Regions from separate parts of the Chimaeribacter sp. YP20170169 genome, predicted to be linked through region 2. Evidence: predicted binding sites of a transcription regulator. Region 2 holds the regulator's gene; each other region holds the start of a gene.

Region 1 (5,917 bases), 270 kb from region 2:
AGGCTGCTGCTTCGCCACGTTCGGACGCTGGTCAATTTTGCGCACGAAGCTGTCAACGATCGCGTCTTTTACCTTGAGTGCGCCATACTGGCTGTTACGGATCTCATCATTCAGGCCGCTGAAGTGCACGGCGAAGGTTTTGTCCACGCCAAACACGGAGGGCCAGTCAATCGCCATCACGCCAAGGTAGAGATCAAGGTCGCTGTGCACCTTGAACTCATTCAGCGGCAGCAGGATACGGGAGGCCAAACGGCTCCAGAGCAGGCTTTGGTACAGAAGACGATCGTCACCCTGAAAATGTACCCCACCCTGCACCACTTTGCAGGCGTGGGCGCCCAGCGCTTCCAGTTCGCTTTTTAACAGTTCTTCCAAGCCACGCGCCGTGCTTGCAAACAGAGAGTTCATATCGACTTATCACCAAATAGAAAATTGTTGCGCATTATAGCTAATCCCACCCGCTTGTCATAAAGTTGCTGACGCCCATTTTTGTCAGCAAGGAGGCAACCAATGATTACCTTGACCAAACTCTTTATTCATCCAGTGAAATCGATGCGGGGATTGCAACTGTCGCAAGCCCACGTGGCGGAGTCCGGTCTGGCATTTGACCGCGCCTTTATGCTGACTGAGCCGGACGGCACCTTTATTACCGCGCGCCAGTACCCGCACCTGGTGCAGTTCACCCCGGCCCTGCTGCCGGGCGGCCTTTACATCACTGCCCCCAACGGCGACAGCGCGGTGGTGCGCACCGAAGAGTTCAGCGACAGCGACAGCCCAACCGAGGTGTGGGGCAACCATTTTACCGCCCGCATCGCCCCGGACGCCATCAACCAGTGGCTGAGCGGCCTGCTCAACCGTGAGGTGCAACTGCGCTGGCTGGGGCCGGTACTCAGCCGCCGGGTGAAGCCGCGCCCGGAGATCCCGCTGACCTTCGCGGATGGTTTCCCCTTCCTGCTGATCAATGAGGCATCGCTAGAGGCGCTGCGCCAGCGCTGCCCGGCGGGCGTACAGCTGGCACAGTTCCGCCCCAATCTGGTAGTGGCAGGCGCAACCGCCTTTGCCGAGGATGGCTGGCGCACGCTGCGTATCGGCGGGGTGACCTTTGAGGTGACCAAGCCCTGTAGCCGCTGCGTGCTGACCACCGTCAGCACTGAGCGTGGCGAGAAGCACCCCAGCGGCGAGCCGCTGAAGACGCTGCAATCCTTCCGCACCGCCGACGATGGCGATGTGGATTTCGGCATGAACCTGATTGCGCACAACAGCGGCATTATCCGCGTTGGCGATCGGGTGGAGGTGCTGACCACCGGTACGCCGCGCGCTTACCATGCTGGTGAGGTAAAGGAGCGGCTGGCCCCACCGCTGCCGATGGCAGGCGGCCAGAGCGTGCAAATCAGTTATCAAGGCCAGAGTTTCAGCGGCAACCGGCAAGAGGTGCTGTTGGATCAGCTGGAGCAGCAGGGGTTCCGCATTCCCTACTCCTGCCGGGCTGGCATGTGTGGCAGTTGCCGCCTGACGCTGGAGAAAGGAAAGGTGGCCCCGCTGGTGCAGGACGCATTGGGAGATGACGGCACGCTGCTGAGTTGCAGCTGCATACCGCTTGGGGATGTGGCACTCAGCTAACGGACGCCGTCAGGCAGGCGGCGCGCACCGGGCGCGCCCTGCCCGCTACACCGCCTGATCGTACAGGGCGGCGAGATCGACCTCTTCCGCGACCGGGATCAGCCGGTCATGCATGATCTTAATGGCATCGCCAAACTGCATGGTGCGCCCGGAGAGCGTCAGCTGGCCCTGGGCCAGCAGGCAGAGGCTGGCATTGTCGCCCGCTTCCACCACCAGCAGTTGAGCCTGCTGGCTGCTCTCGGTCACCTCGACCGCCACCACGTCACCGCTTTTCGGTTGCATGGCGCGCGCCTGCTGCGCAAAGTGCCAACTTTTCGGCATCAGCGGCTTCAGGAAGCGGCAGGCCACCAGCGCGTTCAATACCAGTTCCGCCCGCAGCTCGGATTTAAGCTTAATTCGGCGGCACTGCTCCTCATAATCAAAATAGAGCGCGGCATCATCGACAGAAAATGCGCACTCCCCGAACGCGTCCGGCGTCAGCATTTTGGCAGGAAACCGTGAGCGAAATATCATCCCATTCGCCAGATCCAACATCAGCCGATCGTGATCGGCATCAAAATACCACCGCCAATTATCGTCAGGTTTGATTCTCATGGGTTACCCTTTAACGCCTGTTAATGAAAAAAAGAGAAAAAAGACCGCCTGAAAATGTGTGCAGGGTGACGGCATGCTAATAAATGATACCGGTGAGTGGAGCGGGACTTATTATTTACGCTGATAACGGCCTCTCATCCCGTGCCTAATACCCCCGGCAGTGGACAAAATATAGACGAGCCGGAGAGAGAAATAAACCCCCCGGCCCAGCAAGTTGCCTAAAAAATATCAAATTGAGTGAATAATATCTTTAATCAGGCGTGGCCCGTGGTAAATAAAACCGGAATAAATTTGGATGAGCGAGGCCCCGGCCTGCATTTTCTCGCGCGCGGCGGTCAGGGAGTCGATGCCGCCCACGCCAATAATTGGTAAGCGGCCCTGCAGTTCCTGGTTGAGGCGGCGGATAATTTCTGTGCTGCGCAGCTGCACTGGTCGGCCGCTCAACCCACCCGCCTGCTCGCAATAGGGCAGGCCGTGCACCAGTTTGCGGTCGAGGGTGGTATTGGTGGCAATCACGCCGTCAATATTATGGCGCACCAGACTGTCGGCAATTTGTACCAGCTCCTCTTCCGAGAGATCCGGCGCAATTTTCACCGCCACCGGCACATATTTTTGGTGGCGCTGCTGCAATTCAGCCTGCTTATTCTTGATGGCGGCCAGCAATTCATCCAGCGCGTCGCCATACTGTAAGGTGCGCAAACCGGGGGTGTTGGGCGAGGAGATATTCACCGCGATATAGCCGGCATAGGGGTAGACCTTCTCCATGCAGATCAGGTAATCATCCTTGCCCTGCTCCACCGGCGTGTCTTTATTTTTACCGATATTAATCCCCAGAATGCCGCCGAAATGGGCCTTCTTCACGTTCTCGACCAAATTATCGACACCGCGGTTATTGAAGCCCATGCGGTTAATCAGTCCCTGCGCCTCCACAATGCGGAACAGGCGCGGCTTCTCATTGCCATCCTGCGGGCGCGGCGTCACGGTGCCCACCTCGACAAAGCCGAAGCCCATCGCACCAAAGGCGTCAATGCACTCGCCATCCTTGTCCAGCCCGGCCGCCAGGCCCAACGGATTGCGGAATGAGAGGCCCATACAGCTGACTGGCTTGGCTGGCAGTGACTGGCGGATAAGGAATTCAAACGGCGAGCTGGAGAGGCGGCGAAGCTGGCGGAAGGTTAATTCGTGCGCGTGTTCGGGGTCGAGCTGGAAAAGCGCTTTTCTGACGAGCGGGTAATACATGAAATCTCCTGAGTTCCCGGTGGCAAACCGGGGGCGTATTATCCGGCATCGCCGGGCAAAAGGGAACTGATTCCCGCCCTCTACGCAATCGTTTACCAGCCCGTCACAGGCTGCTTACCTTTTTCCTCTTCTTACCCCCTCCATTCATCACCCACGTTTATCCGTTTTCTGGCAAAGGAATGCCGGAATTAAGATTTCATCAAAAGCGGACGGGCTGTTAGCTTTGTTATCACTTAGTTAGGAAAAACCGAATTATTATTCATTTTGGTTATAAGGAGTGATTATGCACGTTATATCCCTGGCTGGCAGCCCGCGCCTGCCGTCGCGCTCCTCGGTGCTGCTGCACCTTGGCGAGCAGTGGCTGCAACAACGTGACGTCAAGGTCACCAGCTATAGCCTGCATGATTTTGCCGCAGAGGATCTGCTGTTCGCCAATTTCGCCAGCCCACAAATCAAGGCGCTGGCGACGGATCTGGCCGGGGCCGACGGCTTGGTGATCGCCACGCCGGTCTACAAGGCCGCCTATTCAGGTGCGCTGAAAACGCTGCTCGACCTGCTGCCAGAGCGTGCGCTGGAGCATAAGGTGGTGCTGCCGCTGGCCACCGGCGGCTCCATCGCCCATATGCTGGCGGTGGACTACGCGCTGAAACCGGTGCTGGCCGCGCTGAAAGCCCAGGAAGTGCTGCACGGCGTCTTTGCCGATGACAGCCAGGTGGATATGAAAGCGCAGCCGCAGCCACAACTGGCGCCAGCGCTGGCCGAACGTCTGGAGGAGGCGCTCGCCAATTTCCATCTGGCGCTGAGCCGCCGGGCGTCGGTTTCGTCGTTTGATTCCCATTTACTGCGGCATATCGCCTGATAGCGGCCCGGAGGACAAGGATGAGTGCAACCCTATTACGACACTGGAAACGCGCCACGGCGCTGTTCGCCCTGCTGGGCAGCCTGAGCCTGGCGGCACAGGCGGCGGATGACCCGGCGCAGTTCCGCATCGGCTACCAGAAAGGCTCAGTGAGTCTGGTGCTGGCCAAGAGCCACCAGATGCTGGAGACGCGCTACCCGCAGACCCACATCACCTGGGTGGAGTTCCCGGCCGGGCCACAGATGCTGGAGGCGCTGAACGTCGGCAGCATTGACATGGGCAGCACCGGCGACCTGCCGCCACTGTTCGCGCAAGCCGCCGGGGCCGACCTGCTCTACGTCGGCCAGGAGCCGCCGAAGCCGAAGGCCGAGGTGATTCTGGTGCCGGAAAACAGCCCAATTAAACAGGTGGCGGATCTCAAGGGCCGCAAGGTGGCCTTCCAGCGCGGCTCCAGCTCGCACAATCTGGTGCTACGGGCGTTGCAGGAGGCCGGCCTCTCCTTCAATGACATTACGCCGGTCTACCTGACCCCGGCGGACGCACGGGCGGCCTTTGCGCAGCACAACGTGGATGCCTGGGCCATCTGGGATCCCTACTACTCGGCGGCGCAGTTGCAGGGTGGCGTGCGGGTGCTGAAAGATGGCAGCACCCTCAACCAGACCGGCTCCTTCTATTTGGCGAGCCGCCAGTATGCCGAGGCGCACCCGGCCTTCATTAAAGAGGTGCTGGCGCAGCTCACCGCCGCCGATGCCCTGACGCGCAGCGACCGCGCCCAGAGCATCACCCTGCTGGCGCAGGCGATGGGCCTGCCGGAGCCGGTGATTGCCACCTACCTGAGCCACCGCCCGGAGACCATCATTAAGCCGGTGGATGACCGCACGGTGCAGGCGCAGCAGAACACCGCCAACCTGTTCTTTGAGAACCACCTGTTGCCGAAACGGCTCGACATTGCCAGCCGTGTCTGGCGCGCGCCGCAGTAACCCTGACCTTTTCTCGCGATTCAGCCCGGCCGGATGCCGGGCACTAAAGGAGCACACCATGAGCCTGAACGTATTCTGGTTTTTACCGACCCACGGCGACGGCCGCTACCTCGGCACCAATGACGGCGCCCGTACCGTAGACCACGCCTACCTGCAACAGATTGCCCAAGCGGTGGACCGCATGGGCTTTGGCGGGGTGCTGATCCCGACCGGTCGCTCCTGCGAGGACTCCTGGCTGGTGGCGGCGTCGATGATTCCAGTGACGCAACGGCTGAAATTTTTGGTGGCGCTGCGCCCCGGTATCATCTCCCCAACGCTGGCGGCACGGCAGGCCGCGACGCTGGATCGCCTCTCCAACGGCCGCGCGCTGTTCAACCTGGTGACCGGCGGTGACCCGGATGAGCTGGCGGGTGAAGGGCTGTTCCTCGACCATGAGGCGCGCTATGAGGCGTCGGCGGAGTTCACCCACGTCTGGCGGCGGGTGCTGGAGGGCGAAACCGTGACCTTCAACGGCAAACACATCCAGGTGCGTGACGCCAAACTGATGCTGCCGCCGGTGCAGCAGCCGCGCCCGCCGCTCTACTTCGGCGGCTCCTCGGAGGCGGCGCAGGATCTGGCGGCTGAACAG
Region 2 (5,917 bases):
GACTATCTGCATCACATTGAATTTATTCGCCTGCGAAGGCTATACTTAACTGTTTTTATCCACGCGGCGAACACCTCGCCGCGTGCCAACCTGTTATCAGAGGACTTTATGCGCTTACTCCATACCATGCTTCGCGTCGGTGACCTGCAACGCTCCATCGACTTCTACACCAAGGTATTAGGCATGCGTCTGCTGCGTTCCAGTGAAAATACCGAATACAAATACTCCCTGGCGTTCGTCGGCTATACCGAAGAGAGCGAAGGCGCGGTGATTGAACTGACCTATAACTGGGGCGTCGAGAGCTACGACATGGGGACGGCCTACGGCCACATCGCGCTGGGCGTGGATGATGTCGCGGCGACCTGTGACCAGATCCGCAATGCTGGCGGCAATGTGACCCGTGAAGCTGGCCCGGTCAAGGGCGGCACCACCGTGATCGCCTTTGTGGAAGACCCGGATGGCTACAAGATCGAGCTGATTGAAAACAGCCACGCTGGCAAAGGCCTCGGCAACTGATAGCTTCCCTGATCCTACGGGCGCGGCACGCCGTCGCCCGTCTTCTCCTGCGTATTGCCCTTCCCCTGCATCGGCCGCGAAAATTTGCCATAATGCGCGCTGAATTCGAACCTGATAAGAAACTGATGGCTGATAAAAGTGATCCCAACGCCCTGAGTGGCCGCTTCCGCGGGTTCTATCCCGTGGTGATTGATGTTGAAACCGCTGGCTTTAACGCCCGTACCGATGCCCTGCTGGAGATCGCCGCCGTGACGTTGCGCATGGACGACGACGGCTGGCTGACGCGTGATGAGGCGCTGCACTTCCATGTCGCCCCATTTGAGGGGGCGGTGCTGCAACCGGAGGCGCTGGCCTTCAACGGCATCGATCCGCACAACCCGCTGCGTGGCGCGGTGAGTGAGTATGAGGCGCTGCACGCCATCTTCAAGATGGTGCGCAAGGGCATGAAGGAGCAGAACTGCAACCGGGCGATTATTGTGGCGCACAATGCCAACTTTGATCACAGCTTCCTGATGGCGGCCGCCGAGCGCGGTAGCCTCAAGCGCAACCCTTTTCACCCCTTTGCCACCTTTGATACCGCGGCGCTGAGCGGGCTGGTGCTCGGGCAGACGGTGCTGGCGAAAGCCTGCATCACCGCCGGCATCCCCTTTGATAGCGCCCAGGCGCACTCCGCGCTGTATGACACCGAGCAGACGGCACTGCTGTTCTGTGAGCTGGTCAACCGCTGGAAACGGCTGGGTGGCTGGCCGCTGGCGACACCAGAGGCCGACGAGTAAAACAGAACGGGCGACCCTAGGGTCGCCCGTTTTCATTGCCGCTGAGGTTGCCCCCGCGCCCGGATTACTGTTGCTCTTCCTGGGAACGGTGCTTCTCGGCGGTCTCTTTGATCAGCTGTTGCAGTTCGCCGCGCTGGTACATCTCCAGCACGATGTCGCAACCGCCGACCAGTTCACCATCCACCCACAGCTGCGGGAAGGTCGGCCAGTTGGCGTATTTCGGCAGCTCAGCACGGATGTCCGGGTTCTGCAAAATGTCCACATAGGCAAAACGCTCACCGCACGCGGACAGCGCCTGTACCGCCTGAGCGGAGAAGCCACAGCTTGGCAGCTTCGGGGAGCCTTTCATGTACAGCAGGATCGGGTTTTCCGCGATCTGGGCCTGGATCTTTTCAATTGTCGTCATTGTCTTGCTTCCTCAAGCCATTGGCTGGCTATTACGCGTCACATCAAATCAGCAGTGGCCTATTGTAACGAGGGCGGCAACGGGATGAAAACACCATTTTTTGCAGGGTTTTCCCCCATGCCCCAAATTCGTCGGCCTGACTGCTAACAATAATTAAACATATGTTAACAGTAACAGATCTGAACGATGAGGTTTATCGGAAAAACGCGTTATCCCTCTATGCCGCCAGGCCGCTAACCGCTTGAGTTGCGGATAAAAGCAGCATATCTCCCCCCCAGTTTTCACTAATGAAAAAAGCTATTAACTTTTTCTGACAATATGAATTAGAATCAGGGGGTTTCATGCTTTTTTGTGCGGCAGGTTTCAGTGATACTGGGCCTCCATGGATGTTTGTCGGACACTTTTGGTAGCGTTGCCATGCGTTTACTCGTTACGCTTTTCGTTTTGCTTTTTACCCAGCTCTGTATGAATCTGGCGCATGCGTCGCCCCATGCGCGCACGTCGGCCGAACCCCGCAAGGGCCATGCCAGTGAGGCCAGGACGGATGACCGTAAAAAGCGCAAGCCGGTGAAAACCAGCGTAAAGAAAAAAGCCACCAGCCGCGACAAGGCTCAGGTGGTCAAGGTCACGACCAAAAGCGGTAAAACACGTAAAACCGCCTCTACCCATCTGGTCAAGGTGACGCCGCCGAAAAAGGGCTATAAAAAAGGCTATGGCCGCCAGCGCCTGCCCGGCCACGAGGCCAAAGCTGTGGAGAGCGGCCCGCTGGCACTCAGCCCGGCGCATAAAAAGCGCTACCAGAAAGCCAAGCAAACGGCGATGACCAAGCTAATGAAGCAGGTAGGCAAGCCCTACCGCTGGGGCGGCACCTCCCCCACCACCGGTTTCGATTGCAGCGGGCTGGTCTATTACGCCTATAAAGATGTGATGAAGATCCGCCTGCCACGCACCGCCAATGAGATGTACCACCTGCGTGATGCCGCGCCGGTTAAACGTGGCGAGCTGGAGAGCGGCGATCTGGTCTTCTTCCGCATCGCCAACCGTGGCGCGGCTGACCATGTTGGCGTCTATCTCGGCGATGGCAAATTTATCCAGTCACCGCGCACCGGCGAGGATATCCGCATCAGCTATCTGGATAATGACTACTGGCAGGACCATTACGTCGGCGCCCGCCGCGTGATGACCCCCAAGACCGTGCGCTGACCACCGCGTAACAAAAAAGACGCCCAAGGGCGTCTTTTTTTTCTGGTGCAGGCGGATTAGCCCAAAACAGCGGTAAAGCTAAAGGCAATGATCATGGTGAGCGCCGCCACAGTGGTGCATAGCGACAGTTTCAAATTGGTATCCATGTGTTCTCCTGAATAACGCAAACAAAACCACAATGTTTGTATGAGTTCTCATATTCTCACAGTATTGCAGGCAGTGCCTATCACGTCGTGATGCGCAACGGGATAATTTTCTGCTTCCCCTTTGCGCAAGAATAGGGGAAAATTCGCGGTTTACACACTGCGTACCCGGCCGCGGCTGCAATGCCCCACCGCTCCCCAGCGAAGATGACCGTCCTCTCCCCCTAGAATTCACTGCATCTTTTACGGTGGGCAGAAGAATAAACGCAGGCAAACGATTAACATTATAGTTACGTGCTGTAACACGTATTTTCAGGAGTCACTTTTCCCATGGCCACGATTAAAGATGTCGCCAAACGTGCCGGCGTGTCCACCACCACCGTGTCACACGTTATCAACAAAACACGTTTCGTCGCTGAAGAGACGAAGGCGGCGGTCTGGGCCGCCATCAAGGAGTTGCACTACTCCCCAAGCGCCGTGGCGCGCAGCCTGAAAGTCAACCACACCAAATCCATCGGGTTGCTGGCGACCTCCAGTGAGGCCCCCTACTTCGCTGAGGTGATTGAGTCCGTGGAGAACAGTTGCTACAGCAAGGGCTATACCCTGATCCTCTGCAACTCCCACAATAACCTCGACAAGCAGCAAGCTTACCTGGCGATGCTGGCGCAAAAGCGCGTCGATGGCCTGCTGGTGATGTGCTCTGAGTACCCGGATCAGCTGATCGGTATGCTCGAGGAGTACCGCAACATCCCGATGGTGGTGATGGACTGGGGTTCAGCACGCAGCGACTTTACTGACTCCATCATTGATAACGCCTTTGAGGGCGGCTACATCGCAGGCCGTTATCTGATTGAGCGCGGCCACCGTGATATCGGCATCATCCCCGGCCAGCTGTCACGCAACACCGGCGGCGGCCGCCATCAGGGCTTCCTGAAGGCGATGGAAGAGGCAAATATCACTGTGCGCCCGGAGTGGGTGGTACAGGGTGATTTTGAGCCGGAGTCCGGCTACAAGGCGATGCAGCAGATTTTGGTGCAGAAGCAGCGCCCAACGGCGGTGTTCTGCGGCGGCGACATCATGGCAATGGGCGCCATCTGCGCCGCCGACGAGATGGGCCTGCGCGTGCCACAAGACATCTCGGTGATTGGCTATGACAACGTGCGTAACGCGCGCTACTTTACCCCGGCACTGACCACCATCCACCAGCCGAAAGAGCGCCTCGGCGAGAGTGCTTTTGCCATGCTGCTGGATCGCATCACCAGCAAGCGTGAAGACCCGCAGACCATTGAAGTGCGCCCGAAACTGGTGGAGCGTCGCTCCGTGGCCGATGGCCCCTACCGCGACTACCGCCGTTAATCGACCAGCCGGGGCCATGCGCCCCGGTTTTTACTCCCCACGCAACCACTCCCGGTTCAACGTTTCGCTGTCCCCCAGATAATCCAGCAACCAGCTAAGCGCTGGCGAGGTGCGCGCCTGATCCCAGGTCAGGCAACAGGCGCTGTCCGGGAAGGGTTGCGCCAGCGTCAGCAGCACCAACTCTCCACGATCGATCAGCGGTTGCGCCATGTGCGCCGGGATCATCCCCACGCACAGGCCAGCCAGCAGGCAATCCAGCGCGCTGGTCCAGTCTGGCGCCACCAGCCGCCGTTGGTTATCCAGCGTCCAGGTGTCGCGCTTCGGCAGGGTGCGGGAGGTGTCCTCCAGACAGAGGGCTGGCCACGGCCGCAACTGCTCATCCGCCAACGGGCCGGGCAGTTGTGCCAGCGGATGGGTACGGCTCACCACACAGCGCCACGGCAGAAAGCCCATGTCGCGGAAGCGGTAGCTGCCGCCCACCGGCACGGCGCGGGTGGCACCAATCGCTGCATCCACCCGTCCATCCGCCAGCGCATCCCAGACGCCGTTGAACACCTCCGGCGAGATCAGCAGCTCCATATCGGGAAACTCGCGGTAGAAATCGAGCACCAGCTGCCGGGTGCGATCGGCACGCACCACCCGATCCACCGCCAGATTGAGTTGCCCACGCCAGCCATTGGCCGCCTGTTGGCACTGGCGACGCGCGGCCTGCATTTTTTTGATAACACCGCGCGCCTCCTCAATAAAAACCTGTCCGGCCTCGGTGATCGCCACATCACGGTGGCGGCGCTCAAACAGTTCCACCGCCAGCCACTGCTCCAGCTGGCGCACGGTGTAACTGACCGCCGAGGGCACCCGGTGCAGCTCCTGCGCTGCCGCGCTAAAGCTGCCGGTGCGTGCTACGGCGTCCACCACCTCCAGCGAATACTCTGACCACATGGCGCGCCCCACTCTTTCTGCTTGCAAAATTTTTCACAGCATGGCGCAAATTTTAACGTTTCACAATGCCCTGGCTGCTCCAGTAGAGTGCGCACCGCTATGCGTTTTTCTTATCATCTACTAACAAACCATAGGAATTTGCTATGACCCGCTCCCCTCTTTTCATGCTCTATCTGGCCGGACTGAGTGTGCTTGGCTTTTTGGCCACTGACATGTACCTGCCGGCCTTCGCCCAGATGCAGACAGATCTTTCGCTGACGCCCAATGCCATCAGCGCCAGCCTGAGCCTGTTTTTGGCCGGTTTCGCCTGCGCCCAACTGATCTGGGGGCCGCTCTCTGACCGCATCGGCCGCAAGCCCGTACTGGTGCTGGGGCTGTTGATGTTTGCCGTCGGCTGCGCCGGGATGCTGTGGGTGCAGGATGCGCGCCAGCTCTGGCTGATGCGCTTTGTGCAGGCGGTGGGAGTCTGTTCCGCGGCCGTAAGCTGGCAGGCGCTGGTGGTGGACCGCTGCACGGGCGAGCAGGCGAAACGGGTGTTTGCCACCATTATGCCGCTGGTGGCGCTGTCACCGGCGCTG
Region 3 (5,917 bases), 1.6 Mb from region 2:
GCGATCGACGTTGGCGTTCAGCCGCATATTGCTTAGCTGCAACAGATCCGCCTCCACCGGCAGTGCGCGTTGCCCACTGCCGAGGTTGAGGCTACCGTTGCGCAGCGTCAGGCGCTCAAAGTGGCCGGGCTGGGAGAGCTGGTGCCAATTAAACGCCACGCTCACTTCACCAGCGTCCAGCAGCGCGGGCTGGTTCGCCGGTGTCAGCCGCACATCATGCAGGGTCAGCGCCATGGGAGAGGACCACTCATGGTCAATCTTGCCAATCGCCAGCCGGTAATCACTGTTGGCGCTGATCCAGCGGCTGACCCAGCCGGCTGCCCACGGAGTCTGTAACACCAGATACCCTATCACCACGATCAGCACACACAGTAACAGCACGGTTGCCAGCACTTTCCCGAGAAATTTCATCGCTCTCACTACCCCTTACTCGTAAAGTAACCCTGTTTATGCCGCAATCAGCCCGCTATCACAATAGATAGGGCCAACACATTCCATAAAAAACGGCCAGTGTGTGATCACACTGGCCGCGGCAGGACAGGGGGAAAGGCGTTACTTCTCTTGCGGGAAGACCAGGTTCAGCACGATGGCGGTGATGCCACCGGCGGCGATGCCGGAAGAGAGCAGGTTCTTCACCCAGTCCGGGGCGAATTGCAGGATCAGCGGCTGCTGGGAGACGCCCAATCCTACGGCCAGCGACAGGGCAATAATCATGATCGCCCGGCGGTTTAGTGGCTCGCGCGACACAATGCGCACCCCGGAGGCGGCGATGGTGCCGAACATCACGATGGTCGCGCCGCCCAACACCGGCTCAGGGATGTGCTGCACCAGCGCACTGACGCCAGGGAACAGGCCGAGCACCACCAGCATCAGTGCCACCACAAAACCGACGTAGCGGCTGGCCACGCCGGTCAACTGGATCACGCCGTTGTTCTGGCCAAAGCAGGAGTTGGGGAAGGTGTTGAACACCGCCGAGATCAACGAGTTCAGGCCATTCGCCAGCACGCCGCCCTTGATGCGCTTCATGTAGAGCGGGCCAGCGACCGGCTGCTCCGAGACGTCAGAGGTGGCGGTGATGTCGCCGATGGTCTCCAGCGAGGTCACCATAAAGATCAGCATCAGCGGTAGCAGCAGGTTCCAGTCAAAGCCCAGCCCATAGTAGAGCGGCGTCGGCAGCATGATCCAGCTCTGCGAGGTGGCCCCGGCGGTGACGGGCAGCATATCCAGCGCCCAGGCCAGCAGGTAGCCGACCGCCATGGCGATCACCAGCGAGGCGACGCGCAGGTAGGGATTGCGCTGGCGATTCAGCACAATGATCACCACCAGCACCGAGGCGGCCAGCAGCAGGTTTTTCGGCGCGCCGAAGGTGTGATCGGCCATCGCGCCGTAGCCGCCGCCGATGGAGGTCAGTCCCACCTGAATCAGGGAGAGGCCAATGATCATCACCACAATGCCGGAGACCAGCGGGGTGATGATGCGGCGCGCCAGATGCAGGAAGCGCGACAGCACAATCTCAGTACAGGAGGCGACCATCAGCGTGCCGAACAGCGCCGCCATCATGGTCGGCACATCCGCACCACCGTTTTTCAACGCCATGCCGCCCATGATCAACGGGCTGACGAAGTTAAAGCTGGTGCCCTGAATGGAGAGCAGCCCAGACCCCACCGGCCCCCAGGTCTTGATTTGCAGGATGGAAGCCAGACCGGAGGCGAACAGCGACATGCTAATGATGTGCTGGGTGTCCTGCGCGGGCAGGCCGAGTGCCTGACAAATCAGCAGTGCCGGGGTGATCACCGCCACGAACATCGCCAGCAGATGCTGGCAGGCGGCAAACAGGGTTTGCGGCAGCGGCGGGCGATCCTCCAGGCGGTAGATCAATTCACTATTGTGGGGAGTGGCGGCAGTGCCAGACTCCCGCTCGGCGGTGTGTACGCTCATATCAGGGTTCCCGGGGCGGCAAAGGGGGCATTTTAATGAGCCTGCCAGCCCAAAAGCAAACGTTTGCGAATGCAGTCGATAAATTCTTTCACGCCCAGACGTGCCGCGCCGTTACGCTTAACCTTGCCTTTAGTAAGGTTTTGGGTTTTTAATTCGGATCGCCCGCCCCGCACAAGGGATTGGCATAAAAATAACCAATTGATCTTTTATATATTTTTATATTTTTTGGGGTGTTTTTATGATTGAACTCGATAACTTCGGCACGCTGGTCGCCGCAACACTGGTGCTGCTGCTGGGGCGCAAGTGCGTCCAGCGCATTCCCCTATTTAATCGCTACACCATCCCGGAGCCAGTGGCCGGTGGCCTGCTGGTGGCGCTGGGCCTGCTGCTGGTGAAGCAACTTTCCGGCTGGGAGATCCGTTTTGATGACACCATGAAAGAGCCACTGATGCTGGCCTTCTTCGCCACCATCGGCCTGAATGCGGATATCGGCAGCCTGCGTCAGGGTGGCCGCTCGCTGGTCGCCTTCCTGTTTGTGGTGGTGGGGCTGCTGGTGCTGCAAAACGTAATCGGCCTTGGGCTGGCCAGCATGATGGGGCTGAACCCGCTGACTGGCCTGCTCTCCGGCTCCATTACCCTGTCAGGCGGCCACGGCACTGGCGCGGCGTGGGGCAAGATGTTCAGTGAGCACTATGGGTTTAGCAGCGCCACTGAGGTGGCGATGGCCTGCGCCACCTTTGGTTTAGTGTTGGGGGGCTTGGTCGGCGGGCCAGTGGCGCGCTATCTGGTCAGGCACTCAATGACTCCGGAGGGGCGCCCAGAAGATCTGGAAACGCCCAGCGCCTTCGAGAAACCGCTGACCGGCCGGCTGATTACGCCGCTGGTGCTGATTGAAACCATCGCCATGATCGCCATCTGCCTCTCGGCTGGCAGTTTTCTGTCTGGGAAACTGCATGGCACCGCCTTCGAGCTGCCGACCTTTGTCTGCGTGCTGTTTGTCGGCGTAGTGCTCAGCAATATCTTGTCCGCCTCGGGCCTCTACCGGGTCTTTGACCGCGCGGTGTCGGTCGTCGGCAACGTCAGTTTGTCACTGTTTTTGGCGATGGCCTTAATGGGGCTAAAACTCTGGGAGCTGTCAGCGCTGGCACTGCCGATGTTGGTGATCCTGGCGGCGCAGACGCTGGCGATGGCGCTATATGCGGTGTTTGTGACCTACCGGGTGATGGGGGCGAACTACGATGCGGCGGTACTGGCGGCGGGGCATTGCGGGTTTGGGCTGGGGGCGACCCCCACGGCCATCGCCAATATGCAGGCGATCACCGGGCGTTTCGGCCCCTCCCATCTCGCCTTCTTGATTGTGCCGATGGTTGGGGCGTTCTTTATGGATATCGTCAACGCGCTGGTGATTAAGCTGTTCCTGCTGCTTCCAGCGTTCGCCCTGTAGAAGGCGTGTCAGGCATTGGTGTAGCGGGTGCGCTCCGGCAGCCAGCGCTCAATCAGCGCCCGGGCATGTTCCGGGTAGCGCTGGTGGATATGGCGTGCCACCCGCTGCACTTCTGGAATCATCGCCTGATCGCGTAGCAGATCGGCAACGCGGAACTCGGCGCTGCCGGTCTGGCGGGTGCCGAGCAACTCGCCCGGCCCACGGATCTCCAGATCCTGCTGGGCAATCACAAAGCCGTCATTGCTGTCACGTAGTACCTGAAGCCGCCGCTGCGCCGTTTTGCTCAGCGGCGTTTTGTAGAGCAGCACGCAGTGGGAAGCCACTGCGCCACGCCCGACGCGGCCACGCAACTGGTGAAGCTGCGCCAGCCCCAGCCGCTCCGGGTTTTCAATGATCATCAGGCTGGCGTTCGGTACATCCACGCCAACTTCAATCACCGTGGTGGCCACCAGCAACTGGATCTCCCCCTGCTTGAATGACTGCATCACCGCCTGCTTCTCCTGCGGTTTCATGCGGCCATGCACCAGCCCGATGTTCAGGCCGGGCAGCGCCTCCTTCAGCCCCTGCCAGGTCGCTTCCGCCGCCTGTGCCTCGAGCATGTCGGACTCCTCAATCAGGGTGCAGACCCAATAGGCCTGCCGCCCCTCCTGCTCGCAGGCATTTTTTACCCGCTGAATGATCTCCTCACGGCGGCTATCGGGAATCGCGACGGTGGTCACCGGGGTACGGCCCGGCGGCAGCTCATCAATCACAGAGGTGTCGAGATCGGCGTAGGCGGTCATCGCCAGCGTGCGCGGAATGGGGGTGGCGGTCATGATTAACTGGTGTGCGTGATAGCCCTGCACCAGCCCCTTCTCCCACAGCGCCAGCCGCTGGTGGACGCCAAAACGGTGCTGCTCATCGATGATCACCAGCGCCAGTCCGTTGAACTGTACCTGCTCCTGGAAGATGGCGTGGGTGCCGACCACCATGGAGACCTGGCCGCTGGCAATCGCCTCCTGCTGCGCCTGACGCGCCTTGCCCTTCTGTTTGCCGGCCAGCCAACCAACCTGGATGCCAAGCGGTTCAAACCATTGGCGGAAGTTATTGGCATGCTGCTCCGCCAGCAGTTCGGTTGGTGCCATCAGCCCCACCTGCTTGCCTTGGGCGATCACTTGCAATGCCGCCAGCGCCGCCACCAGCGTCTTGCCGGAGCCAACGTCGCCCTGCACCAGCCGCATCATTGGGAAGCCTTTCGCCAGATCCTGCTCAATCTCAGCCACTACCCGACGCTGTGCGCCGGTTGGCTGGAAGGGCAGGGAGGCGAGGAAACGGCCGGTCAGTTCAGTGTCATGGGGAATCGGCAGCGCCTGATAACTCTGGGTGCCGGCGCGCACATCCAGCATACTGAGGTTATGCGCCAGCAACTCCTCCATGATTAAGCGACGCTGTGCCGGGTGGCGCCCCTTCTCCAGATCCTCCAGCCGCACATCCGGTGGTGGGCGGTGCAAGAGATGCAGCGCCTGTGGCAGCGAGATCATGCCGCGCCGCAACTCCTCCGGTAGCAGCTCCTCAATGGGCACGGTATCCAGCAAATCGAGTGCCTGATCGGTCAGCTTGCGCAGCGTGGCCTGTCGAACTCCCTCGGTCGCCGGATAGACCGGCGTCAGGGACTCTTCCACCACCACCTCGCTGTGGTCGCCCTGTAGGCGATACTCCGGGTGGATGATCTCCGCGCCATGATGCCCACGCTTAATCTCACCATAGGCGGTGACGCGGCGGCCGGTGGCCAGGCTGTTTTTCATCGCGGCATTGAAGTTGAAGAAGCGCAGGGTAAGGACGCCGGTGCCGTCGCTGATCTGGCAGGTCATCATGCGCCGGCGGCCAAAACTGACATCCGTGCGCAACACTTCACCCTCTACCGTGGCGAAGATGCCCGGCAGAAGGTCATTGATTGGATAGAGGTGGGTGCGGTCTTCATAACGCAGCGGCAATTGCAGCAGCAGATCCTGAATGGTCTCCAGACCAAGCTTTGCTAGCTTGCCCGCCTGGCTGGCCCCAACCCCGGACAGTGACGTTAACGGAATGGCATCCAGCAGGCGTCCTTTCATTTAGCGCTCCATGGCTTGCATGGCGGCCCACCAGGTAGGCTCCGCCACAATCTGGCCTTGATCATCAATATGCGGGCGCGGCAGCCCTTTGCGCTTCGCGACATTCGCCAGCACCGGGTAGCCGCCCTCAAACAGCAGCCGTTGCTGCTCCTCATCATCGAGCATACAGGCATCACGGTAGTACATGCCGGCGTTTTGCCGCTGGCGCTGGGCTTCATATAGGATCAGCGCCGAGGCGACCGAGACGTTCAACGACTGCACCATGCCAGCCATCGGGATAATGATGTCCTGATCGGCCAGCGCCAGCGCCTCAGCGGTGATGCCGGTTTTCTCCTGCCCGAGCAGGATGCAGGTGGGCCGGGTGTAGTCGATCTCGCGGAAATCTACCGCCTTGTCAGAGAGATGGGTGGCGAGCACCTGCATCCCCTGCTGTTTCATGGCGCTG
Region 4 (5,917 bases), 280 kb from region 2:
CTAACGTTGGCAGTTAAGGTTCGGGACAGCACAGCTAATGTGCTTATTTTTTGACTCTCTTGCCGGGTAATCAGACAGTTCATGGACCAAATAGATAAACAGCGCCGAAAGTGGCTGGCGTTAGGCGGCGCCGCTATGGGGATCGCACTGCTTCCAGGGCAGGCGTTCGCAACTCTCTCAACTCCTCGTCCCCGGGTATTGACGCTCAATAACCTGCATACTGGGGAAACGCTCAAAGCTGAATTCTTTGATGGAAGGAATTACAACACGGACGAGTTGACCAGGCTGAATCATTTGTTCCGCGATTTTCGCGCCAATAAGATCAAGACCATTGACCCGAGCCTGTTTGACCAGCTCTATCGCCTCCAGGTGATGCTGGGCAACAACAAACCGGTTCAGCTCATCTCCGGTTACCGCTCGGTAGCCACCAATGACGACTTACGCAAGCACAGCAGCGGGGTAGCGAAGCACAGCTACCACACGCTCGGGCGTGCCATGGATTTCCACATTGAAGGTGTGCAACTGAGCAATATCCGCAAGGCCGCGTTAAAAATGCGTGCCGGTGGTGTAGGATATTACCCACGAAGCAACTTTGTGCACATTGATACTGGCCCGGTGCGTAACTGGTCCTGATAGGTGTGCGTTTACGCCGGTGCGGAAGGCGTTCCGCACCGGCCGTGGAGCCCTATGAACTACGTCACTATCCCCGTCACTGCCTTTGCCCAAAACTGTTCCCTGATCTGGTGCGATGCCAGCCATGAGGCTGCGATTGTCGATCCGGGCGGCGATGCCGACACCATTATTGCCGAAGTGGCCGCCCGGCCTATCACCGTCACCCAGATTTTGCTGACCCACGGCCACCTCGATCACGTTGGGGCGGCGGTTGAACTGGCGCAGCACTTTGGCGTGCCGCTGGTGGGGCCGCAGCAGGAGGATCGCTTCTGGCTGGAGGCGCTGCCGGTGCAGAGCCAGATGTTTGGGCTGGCCGAGTGCGCACCCTTTACCCCTGACCGCTGGTTGGAGGAGGGGGAGATCGTGCAGGTCGGCGAGATGCGGCTGGAGGTGCTGCACTGCCCCGGCCACACGCCGGGGCATATCGTGTTCGTCAACCGCGCCGCGCGCCTGATTATCTCCGGCGACGTGATTTTCCGTGGCGGGGTGGGGCGCACCGACTTCCCACGCGGCAGCCATGAGGCGCTGATTGATGCCATCCGCACCAAGCTACTGCCGCTGGGTGACGAGATGACCTTCCTGCCGGGGCATGGGCCAATCTCTACCCTCGGCCATGAGCGCCTGACCAACCCGTTCCTCCAGTAACGGGCGCGACGCCAATAAAAAAGCCAGCCCGCGGGCTGGCTTTTTTTATGCCGGATGCATCAGAGCACCGCGACAATCGCCTCACACAGCGGCGCCATGTTGTCTGGCGTCAGGCCCGCGACGTTGATGCGGCCAGAGTTGACAGCGTAGACGCCGAACTCGCTGCGCAGGCGCAGCACCTGTTCGGTGGTCAGGCCGCTGAAGGAGAACATGCCGTTCTGCTTGCTGATGAAGCTGAAATCTTGTTGTGCTCCCTTCTCCTGCAAAGTATTGACGAACAGCTGGCGCATACGCTGGATGCGCTGGCGCATGTCGGTCAATTCCTGCTCCCACAGGGCGCGCAGCGCCTCATTGCTGAGGATGGTCGCGACCACGGCCGCGCCGTGGGCTGGCGGGTTGGAGTAGTTGGCGCGGATGGTGGCCTTGATCTGGCTGAAAGCGCGATCGGCGCTCTCTGAATCGGCGGCCACTAGGGTGCAAGCCCCGACGCGCTCATTGTACAGCCCGAAGTTTTTCGAGTAGGAGCTGGCGACAATCAGCTCGGCATGGCTGGCAGCAAAGATGCGCAGGCCCTGTGCATCCTCTTCCAGACCGTTGGCGAAGCCTTGGTAAGCGAAGTCAAACAGCGGCAGCCAGCCCTTGGCCAGCGAGAGATCGGCCAGCTGTTGCCACTGCTCGGCGGTCGGATCGATGCCGGTCGGGTTGTGGCAGCAGCCGTGGAACAGCACCACGTCACCGGCCTGTGCCGCGTCGAGGCTCTTGAGCATACCGTCGAAGTCCAGCGCGTGGTTCTCCGCGTCATAGTAGTGGTAGCTCAGCACTTCCAGCCCAGCGGAACCAAACACGTTGTTGTGGTTCGGCCAGGTGGGGTTGCTAATCCAGACGCGCTTGGCGTCAGTCTGGGTCGCCAGAAAATCAGCGGCGACGCGCAGCGCGCCGGTGCCGCCCGGCGTCTGGGCCGTGCGGGCGCGTTTGTCAGCAATCAGGGCGCTGGCCTGACCAAACAGCAGCGCTTGGGTGCAGCTGGCGAAGGCCGGGATACCATCAATGCTCAGGTAATTTTTGGTGGCCTCATTCTCGAGCAGGTATTGCTCAGCCTTCTTGACGCTGGTCAGCACCGGCGTTTGGCCGGTCTCATCTTTGTAGACGCCAATACCCAGGTTGATTTTGGTCGGGCGGTCATCGGCACGGAACAGATCAGCCAGGCCCAGAATCGGGTCGGCAGGGGCAGCGGTGATTTTCTCAAACATGTAGAAACGTCCATGGCTTGTGATAAGCGGGCAGAAGCATCAGGTTAACGCCATGTCAGGCGTTTGCCAACCGTTTGCGGCAAAAAGAGCGGACAGGCTGGTGGGGGTGTGGCGGGGGCAGAAAAAGAGAAGGCAGGGCCGAAGCCCTGCCTTATTCACACTGGATAAACTAGGAGATCGTGATTAGAACTGGTAAACCAGACCCAGCGCCACGATGTCGTCGCTGTTGATGCCCAGTGCGTTGTCGTCATCAATCTGGTTGATGCGGTAGTCAACGTAAGTGGACATGTTTTTGTTGAAGTAGTAGGTCGCGCCCACATCGAAGTATTTGATCAGGTCAACGTCGCCGATGCCTTCGATGTCTTTACCTTTGGACTGAACGTACGCCAGGGACGGACGCAGGCCGAAGTCGAACTGGTACTGTGCAACCACTTCGAAGTTCTGTGCTTTGTTGGCATAGCCAGTTACGCTGGTGGTAGAACCGTCGCTGTTACCGATCTGCTGGGAGAACGGAGTCGCGTTGCGGGTTTCACCGTACATGGCGGCCAGGTAGACGTTGTTGGCGTCATATTTCAGAGCGGTTGCCCAGCTCTGTGCTTTCTCGCCGTTGCCCAGTACGCCCGGTGCGTTCTGTGCGTTGGTACGGTCAGATTCGCCGTATGCACCCACGATGCCTACACCGATTTCGCTGGTGTAAGAGGTGGACAGTGCCCAACCGTCACCGTTTGCACGGCGGATGTCAGAACGGTCGTTTTTGCCCTGGTACTGGACTGCGAAGTCCCAGCCATCCACCAGGCCGAAGAAGTTGTGGTTACGGTAAGTTGCCACACCGGTAGAACGGCCGCTCAGGAAGCCATCGGAGTAACCGGAGTCACCGCCGAATTCTGGCAGCATATCGGTCCAGGCAATCGCATCGTACAGCAGGCCATAGTTACGACCGTAGTCGAAGGAGCCGTAGTCGCCGAATTTCAGACCCGCGAAGCCCAGACGGGTTTTGTTGCCGTCTTGTGCGTCGGAACCTTCAGAGTTGTTCGCCTGAACGTTGTATTCCCACTGGCCGAAACCGGTCAGTTGGTCAGTAATTTGGGTTTCACCTTTGAAGCCGAAACGAACATAGGTCTGGTCGCCGTCGGAACCGTCGTCATCAGAGAAGTAGTGCAGACCAACAGCTTTACCGTACAGATCCAGCTTGTTGCCATCTTTGTTGTAGATTTCGGCGGCGTTCGCTGCGCCAGCAGCCAACAGAGCCGGGATAACCACTGCAAGAATGTTGCGCTTCATCATTATATTACCCTCATTGGTGTTATTCGGACACCTTGCCACTGCCGTTAATAGTTCTGGGAACTATTGTTGAAAGTTTGGTGTCTTCCTGTGTCTGCACGCAGTGTTCCATTGGTAGTACGGTTAATCTACCGCGAAAATGCTACGAAAGTACTAATGGGGTTTCAGAAAGCAACGATTTGTAACAATGTGTGAATTTTAGGGAACTTTGTGAGCAGGATCGAAGTTTAAAAAATGTAAAAGGCCAGCATTGCTGGCCTCTGATTTGTAACAATTTTGTATTAATAGTGTGAAAGTTAGCCGTTAGAAGCTGGCATTACGCGGCGTACGCGGGAAAGGAATCACATCGCGCACGTTTTGCACACCGGTGACATAGGCGATCAAACGCTCAAAACCAAGGCCAAAACCGGAGTGCGGCACGGTGCCATAGCGGCGCAGGTCACGATACCACCAGTAATCCTCTTTGTTCAGGCCCATCTCCTCAAGGCGCTGATCCAGCACGTCAAGGCGCTCTTCACGCTGCGAACCGCCGATGATTTCGCCAATTCCCGGTGCCAGCACGTCCATCGCGGCCACGGTTTTGCCATCGTCGTTCATGCGCATATAGAAGGCTTTGATGTCTTTCGGGTAGTTCTTCACCACCACTGGGGCCTTGAAGTGTTTCTCGGCCAGGTAACGCTCATGCTCGGAGGAGAGGTCAATGCCCCAGCTCACGTCGTTCTCAAAGGTCTGGCCCGACTTCAGCAGAATCTCGATCGCATCGGTGTAATCGACCTGAGCAAAATCAGAGCTGATGAAGCGCTCAAGGCGAGAAATCGCCTCTTTATCGACACGTTCGGCGAAGAACGCCAAATCGTCAGCGCGCTCATCCAGCACGGCCTGAAACACATATTTCAGCATCTTCTCTGCCAAACCTGCTACGTCATCCAGCGTCGCAAAGGCCACTTCCGGCTCGATCATCCAGAACTCAGCCAGGTGACGGCTGGTGTTGGAGTTCTCCGCACGGAAGGTCGGGCCGAAGGTGTAAACCTTGGAGAGCGCACAGGCGTAGGTTTCGCCATTAAGCTGGCCAGAAACGGTCAAAAACGCCTCTTTGCCAAAGAAATCCTCACTAAAATCAACCCGGCCCTGATCGTCACGCGGCAGGTTTTCCAGATCCAGCGTGGAGACGCGGAACATCTCACCGGCACCTTCCGTGTCAGAGGCGGTGATCAGCGGGGTAGAGACCCAGAAGTAGCCGTTCTCATGGAAGAAGCGATGGATCGCCTGAGCCAGGGTGTGGCGCACGCGCGCCACGGCGCCGATCAGGTTGGTACGCGGGCGCAGGTGTGCCACTTCACGCAGGTACTCGATGCTGTGGCGCTTGGCCGCCATCGGGTAGGTGTCCGGGTCATCAACCCAGCCGACCACCTTGATTGCCGTGGCCTGCAACTCGAAACTCTGGCCTTCGCCCGGCGAGGCGACCACGGTGCCGGTCACTTCCACGGAGCAGCCGGTAGTCAGGTGCAGCACCTCATCCTGGTAATTGGACAGAGAGTTATTCACGACGGCCTGTAACGGATTAAAGCAGGAGCCGTCATATACGGCGAGGAAGGAGATACCAGCTTTAGAATCTCTCCGGGTACGTACCCAACCGCGTACGGTGACTTCGCTGTCGACCGCAGCACGGCCTTGCAGTACGTCGACTACAGGCACAACGCTCATAGATTTCTCTCTTTAATAAGGGTTAATTCAAAATGACGGAACCCGCCGCGGCGGGTTTTGCTATGTTACTTACCGCGTCACAGGACACAAGCAGAAATCATGGGCGCACGGCAACATTCTGGACGAAATGGCCGGGAAAGTGAGCGGAAGTTGATCTTGGGCAGGGAGGGCAGCGGCGCCGCCCCAAGGGCGGCACCGTCAGGGCGCTTAGCTGGCCTTTTTCACCAGCGGCAGGTCGAAGGCTTTACGCAGTGCCTTCACAAACGCCTGATCCTGGCAGATGGTTTTGCCGGGGCTGTCCGAGAGCTTGGCGACCGGCTTGCCATTGCACTCCACCAGTTTGATCACGATATTCAGCGGGCGGA

Evidence for each region. Region 2 encodes PurR, which represses purine synthesis genes. Its sites were predicted from a motif close to CANGCAAACGTTTGCNTG; they were not measured.
Region 1: the regulator PurR is predicted to act here: its motif matches at 3,532-3,549, upstream of pyrD (quinone-dependent dihydroorotate dehydrogenase).
Region 3: the regulator PurR is predicted to act here: its motif matches at 1,991-2,008, upstream of ACK3SD_RS17445 (nucleobase:cation symporter-2 family protein).
Region 4: the regulator PurR is predicted to act here: its motif matches at 2,631-2,648, upstream of ACK3SD_RS11285 (amino acid aminotransferase).

Annotation. Positions count from the first base shown of each region.
Region 1 is NZ_CP176824.1:2,465,342-2,471,258, forward strand. Features, by position in the region: gene rlmKL (bifunctional 23S rRNA (guanine(2069)-N(7))-methyltransferase RlmK/23S rRNA (guanine(2445)-N(2))-methyltransferase RlmL) at 1-405, opposite strand, end outside; gene ACK3SD_RS11225 (YcbX family protein) at 508-1,617, shown strand; gene ACK3SD_RS11230 (cell division protein ZapC) at 1,663-2,211, opposite strand; gene pyrD (quinone-dependent dihydroorotate dehydrogenase) at 2,440-3,450, opposite strand; gene ssuE (NADPH-dependent FMN reductase) at 3,734-4,309, shown strand; gene ACK3SD_RS11245 (aliphatic sulfonate ABC transporter substrate-binding protein) at 4,330-5,289, shown strand; gene ssuD (FMNH2-dependent alkanesulfonate monooxygenase) at 5,348-5,917, shown strand, end outside.
Region 2 is NZ_CP176824.1:2,195,240-2,201,156, forward strand. Features, by position in the region: gene nemA (N-ethylmaleimide reductase) at 1-2, shown strand, start outside; gene gloA (lactoylglutathione lyase) at 109-516, shown strand; gene rnt (ribonuclease T) at 609-1,292, shown strand; gene ACK3SD_RS09815 (Grx4 family monothiol glutaredoxin) at 1,357-1,698, opposite strand; gene ACK3SD_RS09820 (C40 family peptidase) at 2,116-2,901, shown strand; gene cydH (cytochrome bd-I oxidase subunit CydH) at 2,958-3,047, opposite strand; gene purR (HTH-type transcriptional repressor PurR) at 3,375-4,400, shown strand; gene punR (DNA-binding transcriptional activator PunR) at 4,431-5,339, opposite strand; gene punC (purine nucleoside transporter PunC) at 5,483-5,917, shown strand, end outside.
Region 3 is NZ_CP176824.1:3,820,782-3,826,698, reverse strand. Features, by position in the region: gene ACK3SD_RS17450 (AsmA family protein) at 1-411, opposite strand, end outside; gene ACK3SD_RS17445 (nucleobase:cation symporter-2 family protein) at 553-1,938, opposite strand; gene gltS (sodium/glutamate symporter) at 2,177-3,382, shown strand; gene recG (ATP-dependent DNA helicase RecG) at 3,391-5,472, opposite strand; gene trmH (tRNA (guanosine(18)-2'-O)-methyltransferase TrmH) at 5,473-5,917, opposite strand, start outside.
Region 4 is NZ_CP176824.1:2,477,572-2,483,488, reverse strand. Features, by position in the region: gene mepK (peptidoglycan L,D-endopeptidase MepK) at 82-633, shown strand; gene ACK3SD_RS11290 (MBL fold metallo-hydrolase) at 688-1,317, shown strand; gene ACK3SD_RS11285 (amino acid aminotransferase) at 1,377-2,567, opposite strand; gene ompF (porin OmpF) at 2,751-3,851, opposite strand; gene asnS (asparagine--tRNA ligase) at 4,152-5,552, opposite strand; gene pncB (nicotinate phosphoribosyltransferase) at 5,760-5,917, opposite strand, start outside.